3 regions of the Streptomyces sp. WAC03905 genome follow, and region 3 is predicted to be linked to each of the others. Evidence: riboswitches for the same ligand, from Rfam matches in the RefSeq annotation. Region 3 holds a riboswitch; each other region holds the start of a gene.
What was found. A riboswitch is a leader RNA that binds a small molecule or an ion and turns the genes downstream of it on or off. The one in region 3 is predicted to bind cobalamin.
Positions count from the first base shown of each region.

Region 1 (5,072 bases), 370 kb from region 3:
GGGCGAGCAGCCCCGGGTCCTGGACGAGGGCGCGGGCCACCAGGACGCGTTGCCGTTCGCCGCCGGACAGTTCGTCGAAGCGGCGGTCCGCGAAGGGGCCGGCGCCCACGGTCTCCAGGGCTCCCGTGACGCGCCGTACGTCGTCCGGACCGTCCTGCTGCCAGAAGCGCTTGTGCGGGCTGCGCCCCATGGCGACGACCTCTCGGACGGTCAGCCCGAAGGTGCCGGTGGCGTCCTGCGGCACCACCGCAACGCGCCGCGCCCGTTCCTTGACGGTGAGCGCGTCCGCGTCCGCGCCGTCCAGCAGCACCCGGCCGGCGGTCGCCCGCAGGGTGCCGTAGACGCAGCGCAGCAGGGTGGTCTTGCCGCTGCCGTTGGGGCCGACCACCCCCACCGTCTCGCCGGGCCGGGCGGTGAGGTCGATCCCGTGGAGGAGGGTGTGTCCGTCGGTCTCGTGGCTCAGGCCTTCGACGGCGAGTCCCACCGGCCGGGAGGCGCCGGCCGTCGCGGGCGGCGCGATCGGCCCGGTCGACCCGGACGGTTCGGTCGTCGCGGTCATCCGGTCACTCCTTCGGTGCGGGTGGAGCGGCGCAGCATCCAGAGGAAGCAGGGCCCGCCGACGAGGGCGGTGACCACGCCCACCGGTATCTCCTCGGGGGCGGCGGCGGTACGGGCGACCAGGTCGGCCAGGACCAGGAACACCGCACCGCCGAGCGCGGCGACCGGCAGCAGTGCCCGGTGGCCGGCGCCCACGGCCATCCTGGCGGCGTGCGGGACCATCAGCCCGACGAAGCCGATCGCCCCGCTGCAGGCGACGAGCACGCCGATGACCAGTGAGGTCAGGACGAACACCGCGGCGCGGAAGCGTCCGGTGTCCAGGCCCAGGGTGTGCGCGCCCTCCTCCCCGGCGAGGAGCAGGTCGAGCGGCCGGGCGAGGGTGAGGAGCAGTGCCCCTCCGACGATCAGCGCTGCGGCGGGCAGGGCCAGTTCCTCCCAGCGCGCCCCGCCGAGTCCGCCGAGGGTCCAGAAGAGCACGGAGCGGATCTGGTCGGGGTGCGCGGCGAGGACGAGGACGAGGCTGGTGAGGGCGGACAGGATGTACTGGACGGCCACGCCGGCCAGGATCAGCCGGCCGGTGGTCATGGTGCCGCCGCGCCGTGCCATGGCGTAGACGGCGACGAGCGCTGCCATGGAGCCGGCGAACGCGGCCAGCGGTACGCCCATGCCGAATCCGGCGGCGGCCGAGCCGAAGACGATCACGAGGACGGCTCCGGCGGAGGCGCCGGAGGAGGCCCCGAGCAGGAAGGGGTCCGCGAGCTGGTTGCGTACGAGGGCCTGGAGCACGGTGCCCGCCACGGCGAGCCCCGCTCCTACGACGGCGCCGAGCAGGATCCGCGGCATGCGCACGTCCCACACGATGGAGGCGAAGGCTCCGGTGGGCCGGTCCCCGGCGAGACCGCCGAGGACGATGTCGAGCACCCGGTCGGGGGCGATCCGTACGGGGCCCAGCGCCAGGCCGGCGAGGGCCGACGCGGCGAGCGCGGCGGTGAGTACCGCGAGGACCGCCCCGGTGCGCTGCCTCACGCGGCGTTCGGGTGGAGCTGGCCGCCCAGCGCCTCCACGGCGTCCGCCACCCGGACGCCGAGGACGACGGAGGAGAGCGGCAGCACGACGAACCGCCGGTTCTTGACGGCGGGCACCTCGGCGAGGGCCGGGTCGTTCAGGAGTCGCTGCTTCTTGGCCTCGACGGTGGTGCCGCCGTAGTCGTAGATGAGGACGACCTCGGGCTTGCGCTCGATGACCTTCTCCCAGGCGACGTCGCCGAAGGTGTCTTTGAGGTCGGCGAAGACGTTCGTGCCGCCGGACAGGGAGATGATCTCGTTGCCTATGCCGTTGCCGCCGGAGGTGGAGGCGGATGCCTCGCCGGAGTCGTAGGCGAAGACGGTCGGCCGGGGGCGGTCCTTGACCCGTGCGGTCACGGCGTCGATGCGGCGCTGCTCGTCCGCGATGAGCTCCGTTCCGCGGTCGGGCACGCCGAAGGTCCGGGCGACCTCGGTGATCTCGGTCCGGAGCTGGTCGAGGCCGACGGCCCCTTCGGTGCAGTACTCCACGTTGAGGCGGGAGTTGATGCCGGTGCGGGCGAGTCCCTCGCGGTCGCGGCCCTGTGCCTTGTCGAAGGCGCTGGCGTAGCCGCCGTAGACGAAGTCGGGGTCGGCTCCGAGGAGGACCTCCTTGGAGGGGTATTCCTCGGCCAGCACCTTGATCTTGTCGTAGGCGGGCCGGTAGGCGGGCAGTACGGCGTCGTCGAGGTAGGCGGTGCCGGTGATGCGGTCCCCCAGGCCGAGGGCGAGCAGCAGTTCGGTGGAGTGCTGGTTCATGGTGACGGCGCGCCGCGGCGGAGCCTGGTAGGTGCTGCTCACACCGCAGTTGGTGACGGTGTACGGGAAACCGGGCGCGGCGGCGGGGTCGCCGGTGGCACTGTCCGGGCCGGCCCCGGGTGAACCGGCGCAGCCGGTCAGGGATATGAGGAGCGCGAGGGGGGTGAACGCGCGCAGGGCGGCGCGGGAACGCGACATGGCGGGGCCTCTCCGGGGGATCCGCGTCCCCTGGTCGACGTGAAGGAGCAGGGGCGGTGCGTCAGTGTCTGACTCCCGGTCTCCCGCGTGGGGAGACCGGTCACAGTGGCGGGACCGCACCGGAATCGCACCGGTTTCCTGTCCTGCACCGCCTGGTTACGCGCCCAGTCTGCCAGAACGCCCACGTGGGGTGGGGTGGGGGCCGGATTCGGCGGGGGTCCCCGTGGCTTCAGCGGACCAGGTGCGCGTCCTCCTCGGCCCACCGCCGGAACGACCGGCCCGGGACGCCGGTGATGCCCGACGGGCCGCGCGGCCGGCGGGCACGACCTACGTCGTGATCAGGTCCATCCCGGGGTACCGGGCGGGGACGAAGCCCGCGGCACGGTACACGGGCTCGCCCGCGGAGCTGGCGTGCAGTTGGACGTAGTGGACGCCGAGTCCGTTCAGCCACTCGACCAGCCCGGCGACGATCCGTCCCGCATGGCCCTGCCCGCGGGCCGCCGCCTCCGTGACCATGCCGTCGATGTAGCCGCGCCGCCCGTCCGGCCACCGCGGCCCGGGCAGGTGGTACGTCACCCAGGCCATGCCCGCGGCCAGCAGCGGCTCACCGGGCCCGCCGCCGACGACCAGACAGGTGCAGTCGGACCGGTCCCCCGCGACCCGTTCGGCGAACCAGCCGCGGGCGATGGCCCGCCACGGCGCGTCGGCCGGTCCGGGGTCGACGCCGAGGGCGTCGAGCGCGGCGGCCCTGAGCCGGATCAGTTCGGGTATGTCGGCGGCGGTCGCCGTACGGGGCTGCATGGTCGGTGTCCTCCTGGGGCTCCCCAACTGGCTGCATACAGCACGAACTTTAGGCACGCACGCCGGCCGGCCGGCGTGCGGGGCTTCCCGGTCGGACGGCAGGACCGGGCCTCACTCGGTCCAGGTGCGCAAGCGCGCCGGGGTTCCAGCGAATTGGCCGCCCCGCGGCGTCAGCGGCAGAGCTCCAGGATGGTGTCGTCGAAATCGGGGAACTCCTCGGCCGCCAGCTCGATCACGGCGCCCGCCGTGCGGCGCGCGTCGGGAGCGAACCGCTCGGCCACGGCCGTCAGCGCCTCGTCCGGGCGCGAGGTCCAGGCGGCGCCGTACGGCGCGGCCGCCTCGTACGGTCCGCAGCCGTCGGCCAGCAGCCACAGGAAGTCGCCCAGATCGCGGGACACGACGGCCGTCTCCCCCTCGGACCCGAGGAACACCACCGGCTGGTCCGCCACCGCCAGCCCCGGCCGGACGAGCCAGAACGCCGCGTACCCGCCCGTGCCGTCCTGGCCGAAGACGCGGAAGACGCCGCCGTCCAGCTCGTTGTTGCCGGTCCAGGCCCGGAACCAGTCCGTGGTGTCCTCGGCGGACAGGAAGGCCTCGAAGGGCTCGAAGTCGACGCCGTCGCCCTCCGCGTAGTCGAAAGGCGCCGCCATGGCGGCCGCGAGCGCGGCGGGGAACTGTCGGTCGTCGGTGAGCGTCACTCGCACACACTACCGAGGCGCTGCGGCCGCAGTTCGATCAAGGGGGTCGGGAGGAAGCCGCCGCGGGCGGTCCCCGAGGGCATCGGGCCCCCTCGCCGCTCGGGAGCGACCGGTTTCGGCCACCCCCTTGACCGCTCTGGTCCAGACCAATAGTTTCCGGCATGCACCGCCGCACGCGCTCACGCCCACTCCTCGCATCCGCAAAGGAAGCCCATGCGCCGCAGCATGCTCGGCAGACTGGCCGTAGCCGCCTGTTCCCTCTCCCTCCTGACCGCTTTCGCCCCCGCCGACGGGGACGCGTCCGCCCACGGAGGAGCCGGCCGCTCGTACAAGAAGGTCGGCTACTTCACCCAATGGGGCGTCTACGGAAGGGACTTCCAGGTCCAGGACCTCGACGCGAACGGCTCCGCCGGCAGACTCACCCACATCAACTACGCCTTCGGCAACGTCAGCGCGGACGGCAAGTGCTTCACCGGGAACGTGCCCGGCGAGGCCGACGCCTGGGCCGACTACGCCCGTCCGCTCGACGCCGCGAACTCCGTCGACGGGGTCGCCGACACCTGGGACCAGCCCCTCGCCGGCAACTTCAACCAGCTGCGCGAGCTCAAGGCGAAGCACCCCGGCCTCAAGGTGCTGATCTCGCTGGGCGGCTGGAGCTGGTCCACGCACTTCTCCGACGCCGCGCTCACCCCTGCCTCCCGCAAGGCATTCGTCGCGTCCTGCATCGACCTGTACATCAAGGGCAACCTCCCCCAGGACGGGACCCGGGGCGGGGCCGGAGCCGCCGCCGGCGTCTTCGACGGGATCGACCTCGACTGGGAGTGGCCCGGTTCCGCGGGCGACACCGACACCACCTACCGCCCCGAGGACAAGCGCAACTTCACCGAACTGGTCAAGGAGTTCCGCAGCCAGCTCGACGCGTACGCGCGCAGCCAGAAGCGGGGCACGAAGTACGAGCTGACGGCCTTCGTCCCGACCGCCCCCGCCAAGATCGACG
Region 1 is NZ_JBXYDZ010000003.1:377,619-382,690, forward strand. It holds gene AC2RP6_RS04615 (ABC transporter ATP-binding protein) at 1-559, opposite strand, end outside; gene AC2RP6_RS04620 (FecCD family ABC transporter permease) at 556-1,584, opposite strand; gene AC2RP6_RS04625 (ABC transporter substrate-binding protein) at 1,581-2,576, opposite strand; cobalamin riboswitch at 2,619-2,755, opposite strand; gene AC2RP6_RS04630 (GNAT family N-acetyltransferase) at 2,904-3,377, opposite strand; gene AC2RP6_RS04635 (SMI1/KNR4 family protein) at 3,548-4,075, opposite strand; gene AC2RP6_RS04640 (glycoside hydrolase family 18 protein) at 4,289-5,072, shown strand, end outside.
Region 1: linked by a shared signal. The riboswitch ahead of AC2RP6_RS04625 (ABC transporter substrate-binding protein) and the one ahead of metE (5-methyltetrahydropteroyltriglutamate--homocysteine S-methyltransferase) in region 3 are both predicted to bind cobalamin.

Region 2 (5,072 bases), 2.1 Mb from region 3:
CAGGAAGCGGCGGCGGTCGGCCTGCGTCTCCAGCCGCTCGATCTTCTCGACCGAGTCCATCCACTTGAAGCAGAACTGCGCCTTCTCGCGGATCGACGGGATCTCCTCGACCGCGTCGAAGGCGGCCGCACGGTCGTCCGGGTCGGGCAGGTAGGTGTCGAGCAGCGTCAGGTAGAACTGGACGTGCACGGCCTCCTCGAACAGCTGGCGCGACAGGTACAGGCGCGCCTCCGGGGAGTTGATGTGCTTGTAGAGGGTCAGCACCAGGTTGTTCGAGACGATCGAGTCGCCCGTCGCGAAGAACGCGACCAGACGGCCGATCATGTGCTGCTCGGCGGGCGTCAGCTTCGCGAGGTCCGCGACGTCCGAGTGGAGGTCGACCTCCTCGACGGTCCAGGTGTTCTTGATCGCGTCCCGGTAGCGCTCGTAGAAGTCCGGGTAGCGCATCGGACGGAGCGTCAGCTCGAAGCCCGGGTCCAGGAGGTTCTTCTTGTCGGTGGAGCTCATTACTGGCACGCCTCGCAGGACTCGGGGTTCTCAAGGGAGCAGGCCAGCGCCTCGGCGTCGACGGCCTGCGGGAGGGCCACCGGAGCGGCGGTGGCGGCCTGCGCGGCGCGGGCGATCTTCGTCGCGGGGCGCGAGCGCAGGTAGTACGTGGTCTTCAGGCCCTGCTTCCAGGCGTACGCGTACATCGAGCTGAGCTTGCCGATGGTGGGCGTCTCCAGGAACAGGTTCAGCGACTGCGACTGGTCGAGGAACGGCGTACGGGCCGCCGCCATGTCGATCAGGCCGCGCTGCGGGATCTCCCACGCCGTGCGGTACAGCTCGCGCACCTCGGCCGGGATCCAGCCGAAGCCCTGCACCGAGCCCGAGGAGTCGCGCAGCGCCTCACGGGTCTGGGCGTCCCACACGCCGAGCGCCTTCAGCTCCTCCACCAGGTAGCCGTTCACCTGGAGGAACTCGCCCGAGAGGGTCTCGCGCTTGAAGAGGTTGGAGACCTGCGGCTCGATGCACTCGTAGACGCCGGCGATCGAGGCGATCGTGGCCGTCGGGGCGATCGCCAGCAGCAGGGAGTTGCGCATGCCGGTCTCGGCGACGCGGGCGCGCAGCGCGTCCCAGCGCTCCGGCCAGTTCAGCTCGACGCCGTAGTGGTCCGGGTGCAGGACACCGCGCGCGGTGCGGGTCTGCTCCCAGGCGGGCAGCGGGCCGCTGCGCTCGGCGAGGTCGCAGGAGGCCTCGTACGCGGCCAGCATGATGCGCTCGGAGAGCTTGGTGGACAGCGCCTTCGCCTCGGGGGAGTCGAAGGGCAGCTTGAGCTTGAAGAAGACGTCCTGGAGGCCCATCGCGCCCAGGCCCACCGGACGCCAGCGGGCGTTGGAGCGGCCGGCCTGCTCGGTCGGGTAGAAGTTGATGTCCACCACGCGGTCGAGGAAGGTGACGGCCGTGCGGACGGTCTCGTCGAGGCGCTCCCAGTCGATCTCGCCCGTGTCCGTGAGCACGAAGGCGCCCAGGTTGACCGAGCCGAGGTTGCAGACGGCCGTCTCGCCGTCGTCGGTGACCTCGATGATCTCGGTGCACAGGTTCGAGGAGTGGACGACGGTGCCCGGCTCGGCGGTCTGGTTCGCCGTCCGGTTGGAGGCGTCCTTGAAGGTCATCCAGCCCTGGCCGGTCTGCGCGAGGGTGCGCATCATCCGGCCGTACAGGTCGCGGGCGGGCATGGTCTTGCGGGCCAGGCCGTCCGCCTCGGCCTTGCGGTAGGCGGCGTCGAACGCGTCGCCCCACAGGTCGACCAGCTCGGGCACGTCGGCCGGGGAGAACAGCGACCACTCGGCGTCGGCGTTCACGCGGCGCATGAACTCGTCGGGGACCCAGTGGGCGAGGTTGAGGTTGTGGGTGCGGCGCTGGTCCTCACCGGTGTTGTCGCGGAGCTCCAGGAACTCCTCGATGTCCGCGTGCCAGGTCTCCAGGTACACCGCGGCGGCGCCCTTGCGGCGGCCGCCCTGGTTGACCGCGGCGACGGAGGCGTCGAGGGTCTTCAGGAACGGCACGATGCCGTTGGAGTGGCCGTTGGTGCCGCGGATCAGGGAACCGCGGGCGCGGATGCGGGAGTACGACAGGCCGATGCCGCCCGCGTGCTTGGACAGGCGCGCGACCTGGTGGTAGCGGTCGTAGATCGAGTCCAGCTCGTCCAGCGGGGAGTCCAGCAGGTAGCAGGAGGACATCTGCGGGTGCCGGGTGCCGGAGTTGAAGAGCGTCGGGGAGGAGGGCAGGTAGTCGAGGCGGCTCATCAGCCGGTAGAGCGAGGCGACTTCCTCGACGGCCTGGACGCTCTCGTCCGCGGCGAGACCGCAGGCCACGCGCAGCATGAAGAACTGCGGGGTCTCGATGACCTGACGGGTGATGGGGTGGCGCAGCAGGTAGCGGCTGTGCAGGGTGCGCAGGCCGAAGAAGCCGAAGCGGTCGTCGGCGCCCTCGGCGAGGGTGTGCTCGACCAGCGCGTCCAGGCGGCTCGCGTGCGCGCGTACGAACGCGGCGGTGCGGTCGGCGATCAGGCCCTCGCGGTGGCCGACCTCGACGGAGGCGGAGAAGGAGGTGGAGCCCTGGCTCGCGGCCTCGTCGCGCACGGCCAGCGTCAGCAGGCGGGCGGCGAGCTTCGAGTACGCGGGGTCCTCGGAGATCAGCCCGGCGGCGGACTCGGTGGCCAGCCCCCGCAGTTCGGCCTCGTCGGCGGCGGAACTGCGGCCGCGGAGCGCGGCGGCGGCGACGCGGCCGGGGTCGGTGTCGGGGAGGTCCGCCGTCAGTTCGGTGAGGGTACGCAGCAGCGTGGCCCCCGGGCCCTCGGTGTTGTCGCCAGAAACGGACTCGGCGCGCGGTGCGGAAGGCGCGATGGTCACGGCGGAAGCTCTCCCTCGCTCGGCCCGGGCAACGGCGGGCGGGCGCGGGCGCATGCGGGCGTGGCAGAACGGGCACACCGCACGGCGTCCACCGGCCCAACCGCGAGGCCCGGACGTGTCGGCACCCGGTTCGGTCGATCCGGGCGCGCTGACGGCAGGTCATCGGACTTGGTGTCCGGTTGTCGGACACTTCATACCGTTGCGGGACAGTTCCGGATTCCCACCGGATTCCCCTGCGGCGACAGCAGGCATGAGCATACATGTGGGGGCGCCCTTGTGCGGCACCCCCAACATGTAGTGTCGGCGTGGCTACAGCTTGAGTCGGTACGTCAGGAGTTTCAGGCCCTCGATGGGCGCCCAGTCCCGCTCCGGCGTGCGCTCGAAGCCCAGCCGCACGTAGATCCGGTGGGCCCCGGCCATGCTGCGCTGGGTGGACAGGACGACGCCCGTGACGCCCTCGATCGCCCGCGCCCGCTCGATGCAGGCCCGCACCAGGGCCTCGCCGGCGCCCTGGCCCCGGGCCGCGTGGGCGACCGCCAGCATCCGGAACTCCGCCTCGTCCGGACCGGCGATGTCGGCGAGCGGGCTGCCGGGTGCGGCGAAGGTCACCCCGCCCAGGACCCGCCCGTCGCGCTCGGCGACGAGCACCTCGGCCCGTGCGGCACGGCCGGCCACGTCGCGCAGCACGTGCAGATAGGCGTCGTCCTCGTTGAAGTCCAGGTGCCCGTCGGCGAGGTAGGCCTGCGCCGTGATCCCGCCCAGCGTCTCGTAGTCGGCGGGCACCGCCGTTCTGATCACCATGTCCATGCGGTCGAGTGTGCAGGACGTCCCCGGCGGGGGACGCGCGCAGGCCCCGCCGCGGGGTGCGGCGGGGCCTGTCGGTCGGTGGGGCTCAGCAGCAGCGGAAGCCCTCGCGGGGGTCCGCCTCGCGGGCGTCGGTGCGGGCGCGCTCGAAGGCGCGGCGGGTGAGGACCTCCGCGTCCGGGTCGTGGGAGCGGGCGTGGGCCACGTAGCGGTCGTAGGCGGCCTCCCCCGAGAACTCCCGTACGTAGTACCTCGCCCGGGCCAGGGCGGCGCGTACGCCGCTCACCCCACCGGCTCCTTGACCTGCCCGCCGCCCGGGTCGCGATCCGCCGCCGCGGCGGCGGCGAGCTCCGCCCGCTCCTCGGGGGTGGCGATCAGACCGGCCGGGGCCACGATCTTCGACTCGGTCCACGGGACCTCGGACAGCGTCGCCGAACCGGGGTCGCGGACGGCCTTGAGGCAGGTCCGCAGCGCGTCGGCGAGGACCACGATGATCAGGACCGCGAAGAGGGCGCACAGGACGCCGTCGACCGTGGCGTTGGTGACGACGGTGTGCATGTCGTCCATGTTCTTGGCCGGGGCGAGGACCTTGTCGGCGTCGATGCCGGCCTGGTACTTGTCGCGCTGGGCGAAGAAGCCGACCTTCACGTCGTCGGAGAAGACCTTCTGGTAGCTCGCGGTGAGGGTCACGGTGGCGTCCCAGACCAGCGGCACGCCCGTCACCCACGCCCACTTGAGCCGGCCGGACTTCACCAGCAGCGTGGTGCAGACGGCCAGGGCGACCGCGGCGAGCAGCTGGTTGGCGATGCCGAAGAGCGGGAAGAGCTGGTTGATGCCGCCCAGCGGGTCCTTGATGCCGACCCACAGGAAGTAGCCCCACGCGCCGACGACGATCGCGCTCGCGAACCACACGCCGGGCTTCCAGCTGACGTCCTTGAAGGACTTGTGGACGTTTCCGAGGGTGTCCTGCAGCATGAACCGGCCCACGCGGGTGCCCGCGTCGAGCGTGGTCAGGATGAAGAGCGCCTCGAACATGATCGCGAAGTGGTACCAGAAGGCCTTCATCCCGGCTCCGCCCAGGACGGCGGAGAAGATCTCCGACATTCCGAGTGCGAAGGTCGGGGCGCCGCCGGTGCGGGACAGCAGGCTGGCTTCCTCGACGTCCTTGGCGGCCTGGGTGAGCGCCTCGGGGGAGATGGCGAAGCCGAAGTTCGACACGGCCTGGGAGGCGGACTCGACCGTGGTACCGATGACCCCCGGCGGGGAGTTGACCGCGAAGAAGAGGCCGGGCTCGATGATGCAGGCCGCGATGATCGCCATGACGGCGACGAACGACTCGGTCAGCATGGCGCCGTAGCCGATCATGCGGACCTG
Region 2 is NZ_JBXYDZ010000003.1:2,849,568-2,854,639, reverse strand. It holds gene AC2RP6_RS15115 (ribonucleotide-diphosphate reductase subunit beta) at 1-507, opposite strand, end outside; gene AC2RP6_RS15110 (ribonucleoside-diphosphate reductase subunit alpha) at 507-2,894, opposite strand; cobalamin riboswitch at 3,031-3,152, opposite strand; gene AC2RP6_RS15105 (GNAT family N-acetyltransferase) at 3,204-3,701, opposite strand; gene AC2RP6_RS15100 (CstA-like transporter-associated (seleno)protein) at 3,787-3,984, opposite strand; gene AC2RP6_RS15095 (carbon starvation CstA family protein) at 3,981-5,072, opposite strand, start outside.
Region 2: linked by a shared signal. The riboswitch ahead of AC2RP6_RS15110 (ribonucleoside-diphosphate reductase subunit alpha) and the one ahead of metE (5-methyltetrahydropteroyltriglutamate--homocysteine S-methyltransferase) in region 3 are both predicted to bind cobalamin.

Region 3 (5,072 bases):
TGGCCTCCAGGCTGATGACGTCCGCGTCGAGGTCGTCGATGGCCTGGACGATGTCGCCGAACTCGGCGTAGCACATGTGGGTGTGGATCTGGGTGTCCGGACAGACCCCGCTGGTGGTGAGCCGGAAGGACTCCGTGGCCCAGGCCAGGTATGCGGCGTGGTCGGCGGCCCGCAGCGGGAGCGTCTCGCGCAGGGCGGGCTCGTCGACCTGGATCACCGGGGTACCGGCGGCCTCCAGGTCGTTCACCTCGTCGCGCAGCGCGAGCGCGACCTGGCGGGCGGTCTCGCCGAGCGGCTGGTCGTCGCGTACGAAGGACCAGGCGAGCATGGTGACCGGACCGGTCAGCATGCCCTTCACCGGCTTCGAGGTCAGGGACCGGGCGTACGAGGTCCAGCGCACGGTCATCGGTTCGGGGCGGGAGATGTCCCCCGCCAGTACCGGCGGGCGGACGTAGCGGGTGCCGTAGGACTGGACCCAGCCGTGCTGTGTGGCGAGGTACCCGGTGAGCTGCTCGGCGAAGTACTGCACCATGTCGTTGCGCTCGGGCTCGCCGTGCACCAGGACGTCGATGCCGGTCTTCTCCTGGAAGGAGATCACCTCTTCGATCTCGTCCTTGATGCGTGCCTCGTAGCCGGCCGTGTCGATGCGGCCGGCGCGCAGGTCGGCGCGGGCCACGCGCAGCTCGTCGGTCTGCGGGAACGATCCGATGGTGGTCGTGGGCAGCAGCGGCAGGCCCAGGTGTGCCCGCTGGGCGGCGGACCGCTCGGGGTAGGGCTGCGAGCGCCGTCCGTCGGCGTCCGTGATGGCCGCGGCGCGGGCCCGGACCGCGGGGTCGTGGGTGAGGGCCGAACTGGCGCGGGAGGCCAGGTCGGCGCGGTTCGCGGCGAGTTCCGCGGCGATGGCGTCCGTGCCCCGGGCCAGACCGCGGGCCAGGGTGGCGATCTCGGCCGTCTTCTGGCGGGCGAAGGCGAGCCAACGCCGGATCTGCGGGTCGATGTCCCGCTCGGCGGCGGCGTCCAGGGGAACGTGCAGCAGGGAGCACGACGCGGCGACGTCCAGCTGGTCGGCGAGACCGAGGAGGGTACCGAGGGTGGTCAGGGACTTCTGGTGGTCGTTGATCCAGATGTTGCGTCCGTTGACCACACCGGCCACCAGGCGCTTGCCGGGGAGCCCGCCGACGGCGGCGAGGTCGTCCAGGTTCGCCGCGCCGGCCTCGGTGAAGTCGAGGGCCAGGCCCTCTACAGGTGAGGCGGCCAGGACCTGGAGGGCCTGGCCGAGGCGGCCGAAGTAGGAGGCGACCAGCAGCTTGGGCCGGTCGGTCAGCGCGCCGAGGTCGCGGTAGGCGCGGGCGGCGGCGTTCAGATCGGCCGGAGTGCGGTCCTGGACCAGGGCGGGCTCGTCCAGCTGCACCCACTCGGCGCCGGCCGCCCGCAGGGCGGCGAGGACCTCGGCGTACACGGGGAGCAGCCGGTCCAGGAGCGTCAGCGGCTCGAAGTCGGCGGCCACGCCAGGAGCGGGCTTGGCCAGCAGCAGGTAGGTGATCGGGCCGACCAGGACCGGTCGTGCGGTGTGCCCGAGGGCGAGGGCTTCACGGAGTTCCGCGACCTGCTTGGCGGGGTCCGCGGTGAAGACGGTGTCGGGTCCGAGCTCGGGGACGAGGTAGTGGTAGTTGGTGTCGAACCACTTGGTCATCTCCAGCGGTGCCACGTCCTGGGTGCCGCGCGCCATGGCGAAGTAGCCGTCGAGTGCGTCGGCCGCGACCGCGGCCCGGTGGCGGGCGGGGACGGCGCCGACCATGACGCTGGCGTCCAGCACGTGGTCGTAGTACGAGAAGTCACCGGTCGGTACGTCGTGGAGGCCGGCGGCGGCGAGCTGCTGCCAGTTGGAACGGCGCAATGCGGCTGCGGTCTCCCGGAGGGCGTCGGCGGTGACGCGGCCCTTCCAGTAGCCCTCGACGGCCTTCTTCAGTTCGCGGTTCTGGCCCTGGCGGGGGTAGCCGTACACGGTGGCTCGTGCTGCCGCGGCTGCGGGCTTCGCTGTCACGGAACTCTCCTTCGCGAGATGTGTCCAGGAACATCCCGGCGACGGGACGCGGACGCGAAGGGAACGACGGAGCGGGCGGACCACGCCGCGGGGACGATGCCGCAGCTGCCGCTCGCTGTGTACGCCGACCCGCCCACGAGGTCACCGGGATGTCCGCACGCGGAATCGTCCGCACGCGGGCAACGGGCAGGTCTTCGGACTCGCGGGCACGCCTGCCGGTCTCCCGGCGGGCACCTACTGGCCGTCGCTTCCCAGGACCGTTGTCCGGTCCCAGTGCGTATGACGGCGGTCGTTCCCGCTCACCGCTGCGGGGCAGTCCCGGATTCCCACCGGGTTCCCTCTTACGACGCATCCCGCCTGGCGGACGGGGCGAACCAGCTGCACCGGCCACCCTAGGCGGATTTTCCGAAGCGCGAGCAGAACCGTCCACATTGCGGACCACATGATGGACAGAGGGACGTGGGCCGGGCAACGAACAGAGCCCTGCCGCTCCGGATTTCGGGGGCGGCAGGGCTCTGCAGGTGGTGCTGTGCGCGGATCAGCCGAGGGCGGGCACCTGCTGCCGGGCCGTCACTTCCGCGTCCTCGGTCCGCGTGGCGAGGAGTTTCTGGGCGAGGGCGCCGAAGACGATGGCGAACACCGTCCACAGGACGAGTTGGACGGCCAGGGAGGCGATCCGGAACTCCCACAGCAGGGCGGCGGGGAAACCGGGCTGGACGGCGTCGCTGTTGTCCGGCAGGAACACGAACGCCAGGGCGGTGGCGACGACGAAGGCGCCGGCCGCGGTGAGTGTCGCGTTCCAGTTGCCCAGGCGGGGTGCCAGTCGTCGCCCGAGGATGATCGCGCCGACGCCGAGCAGCACGCTCAGCAGGATCATCAGGAAGAACAGGGTGGTGCGTTGTCCGATCGTGTCCGGGTTGCCGACCGCCGGCGGGGTGGCCGGGTACTTGAGGAACGGTACGAGGTAGACGAGGGCGAACGCGCCCGCGCCGGTGAGCGCGGCCGTGGCCCGCGGGCTGAACCCGCCGACGCGGCCGAGGGCGAAGGAGAACGCCAGGGAGGCGATGCCGCCCAGCGCGACCCCGTAGACCAGGACGCCGGTGGCCAGGCCGGCCGTCGACTGGACCGGCCGGCTGACGAGTTCTTCCTCCTCCTCGGCGGCCGCGTCCGGCGCGGCCGCGCCGCCGTGACCGGCGTGACCGGCCGCGGGAGCCGCTTCCCCGGCGGCCGCGGCCTCCTCGACGGCGATGGAACCGCGGACCGGGGGCTCACCGACCACATAGGCGACGGCGAAGGCGAAGAGTCCGGCGATCAGGCCCGCGAGCATGCCGCGGACCAGGAGACCTCTGACAGTGGAGGCGTACATGTGCGCGGCCTCTCAGTGGCAGGGGAAGCCGAGCAGGTGGCGGCCGTCGTGCACCCACTCGTGCACGCCCTCGCCGGCGAACACGGCGGTGGCACCCTGCTCGGCACCGACGAAGTACAGGGCCACGAGCATCAGCAGGCCGACGAAGACCGCCCAGGGCAGTACGGCCTTGACGGGCAGCGGAGCCGACGGGGCGAGGGCGGGGGTGGATACGGCAGCGGAAGCGACGGCCTCGGCCATGATGGAACCTCCTCGGGGAACAACGCGTCCCATACGGTGGTGCAGGACGACGGTCCTCGGGTCTGACTCGCCGCGACGCCCCCCGGGAGGAGCCGCCGCAGCACACAGTGGCGCGACCATGCCGGATTCACACCGGACTTCCGTCTCGCCGTCGTCGCTATGTCTTTATGTCGCGTTGACGCTACCGCGTGGCGGGCCCCCGGCCAAGACCGTGAGTCCCTGATCACAGCGGGTGCCAGGGCGCGCAGTTCGGCCGCCGCACACCCACCGAAAACCCGGCGGCCCTCCCCGTGCCCAGTACCCGGTCCGGGGAAGGCTGGATCTGCCGGCCCCGGACGCGGGGGCGGGCTCAGCTGTGGGTGAAGTGCGGCGGGCGCTTGTCCACGAACGCGGACATGCCCTCCTTCTGGTCGGCTGTCGCGAACACCGCGTGGAACAGGCGGCGTTCGAAGCGGACGCCTTCGGCGAGGGTGGTCTCGAAGGCGCGGTTCACGGCGTCCTTGGCCATCATCGCGACCGGCTTGGACATCTCGGCGACGGTCGTGGCCACCGCGAGGGCCTCGGCGAGCAGTTCGCCGGCCGGCACGATACGGGAAACAAGCCCGGCTCGCTCGGCCTCGGCGGCATCCATGGTTCGCCCGGTGAGGCACAGTTCCATGGCTTTGGCCTTGCCGACGGCGCGGGTCAGGCGCTGGGAGCCGCCGATGCCCGGGATGACGCCGAGCTTGATCTCGGGCTGACCGAACTCGGCGGTGTCGGCGGCGAGCAGGATGTCGCAGAGCATCGCCAGCTCGCAGCCGCCGCCGAGGGCGTATCCGCAGACCGCTGCGAGGGTGGGGGTGCGTACCTGGCTCAGGCGGTCCCAGGCGCTGAACCAGTCCGAGAGGTACATGTCCATGTAGCTCTGCGGACGCATCTCCTTGATGTCGGCTCCCGCGGCGAAGGCCTTGGCGGAGCCGGTGAGGACGATGCAGCCGACGTCCGGGTCCCGGTCCAGCTCTTCCGTGGCGGCCACGACCTCGGTCATGACCTGGAGGTTGAGGGCGTTGAGGGCTTCGGGCCGGTTGAGGGTGAGGACGGCGACGCGGCCCTTGCGTTCCAGGAGGATGGTCTCGTAGGCGGTCATGCGGGGTTTCCGTTCTGCGGTCGGAGGGTGCGGACGATCGCCGAGAAGTCGAGCTCCGCGCCCTCGGCGGCGGCGAACGCCACGTACATTTCGGCGGCCTTGAGGCCCAGCGGCGCTTCCACACCGCCGGAGCGCAGTGCGTTCGCGGCGAGGCCGAGGTCCTTGGCCATCAGTGGGGCGGCGAAGCCGGGGCTGTAGTCGCGGTTGGCGGGGCTGGCCGGGACCGGTCCGGGGACCGGGCAGTTGACGGTGAGGGCCCAGCACTGGCCGGAGGCGGTGGAGGCGACGTCGTAGAG
Region 3 is NZ_JBXYDZ010000003.1:750,397-755,468, forward strand. It holds gene metE (5-methyltetrahydropteroyltriglutamate--homocysteine S-methyltransferase) at 1-2,044, opposite strand, end outside; cobalamin riboswitch at 2,225-2,425, opposite strand; gene AC2RP6_RS06370 (CbtA family protein) at 2,583-3,410, opposite strand; gene AC2RP6_RS06375 (CbtB domain-containing protein) at 3,423-3,650, opposite strand; gene AC2RP6_RS06380 (enoyl-CoA hydratase) at 4,000-4,776, opposite strand; gene mmsB (3-hydroxyisobutyrate dehydrogenase) at 4,773-5,072, opposite strand, start outside.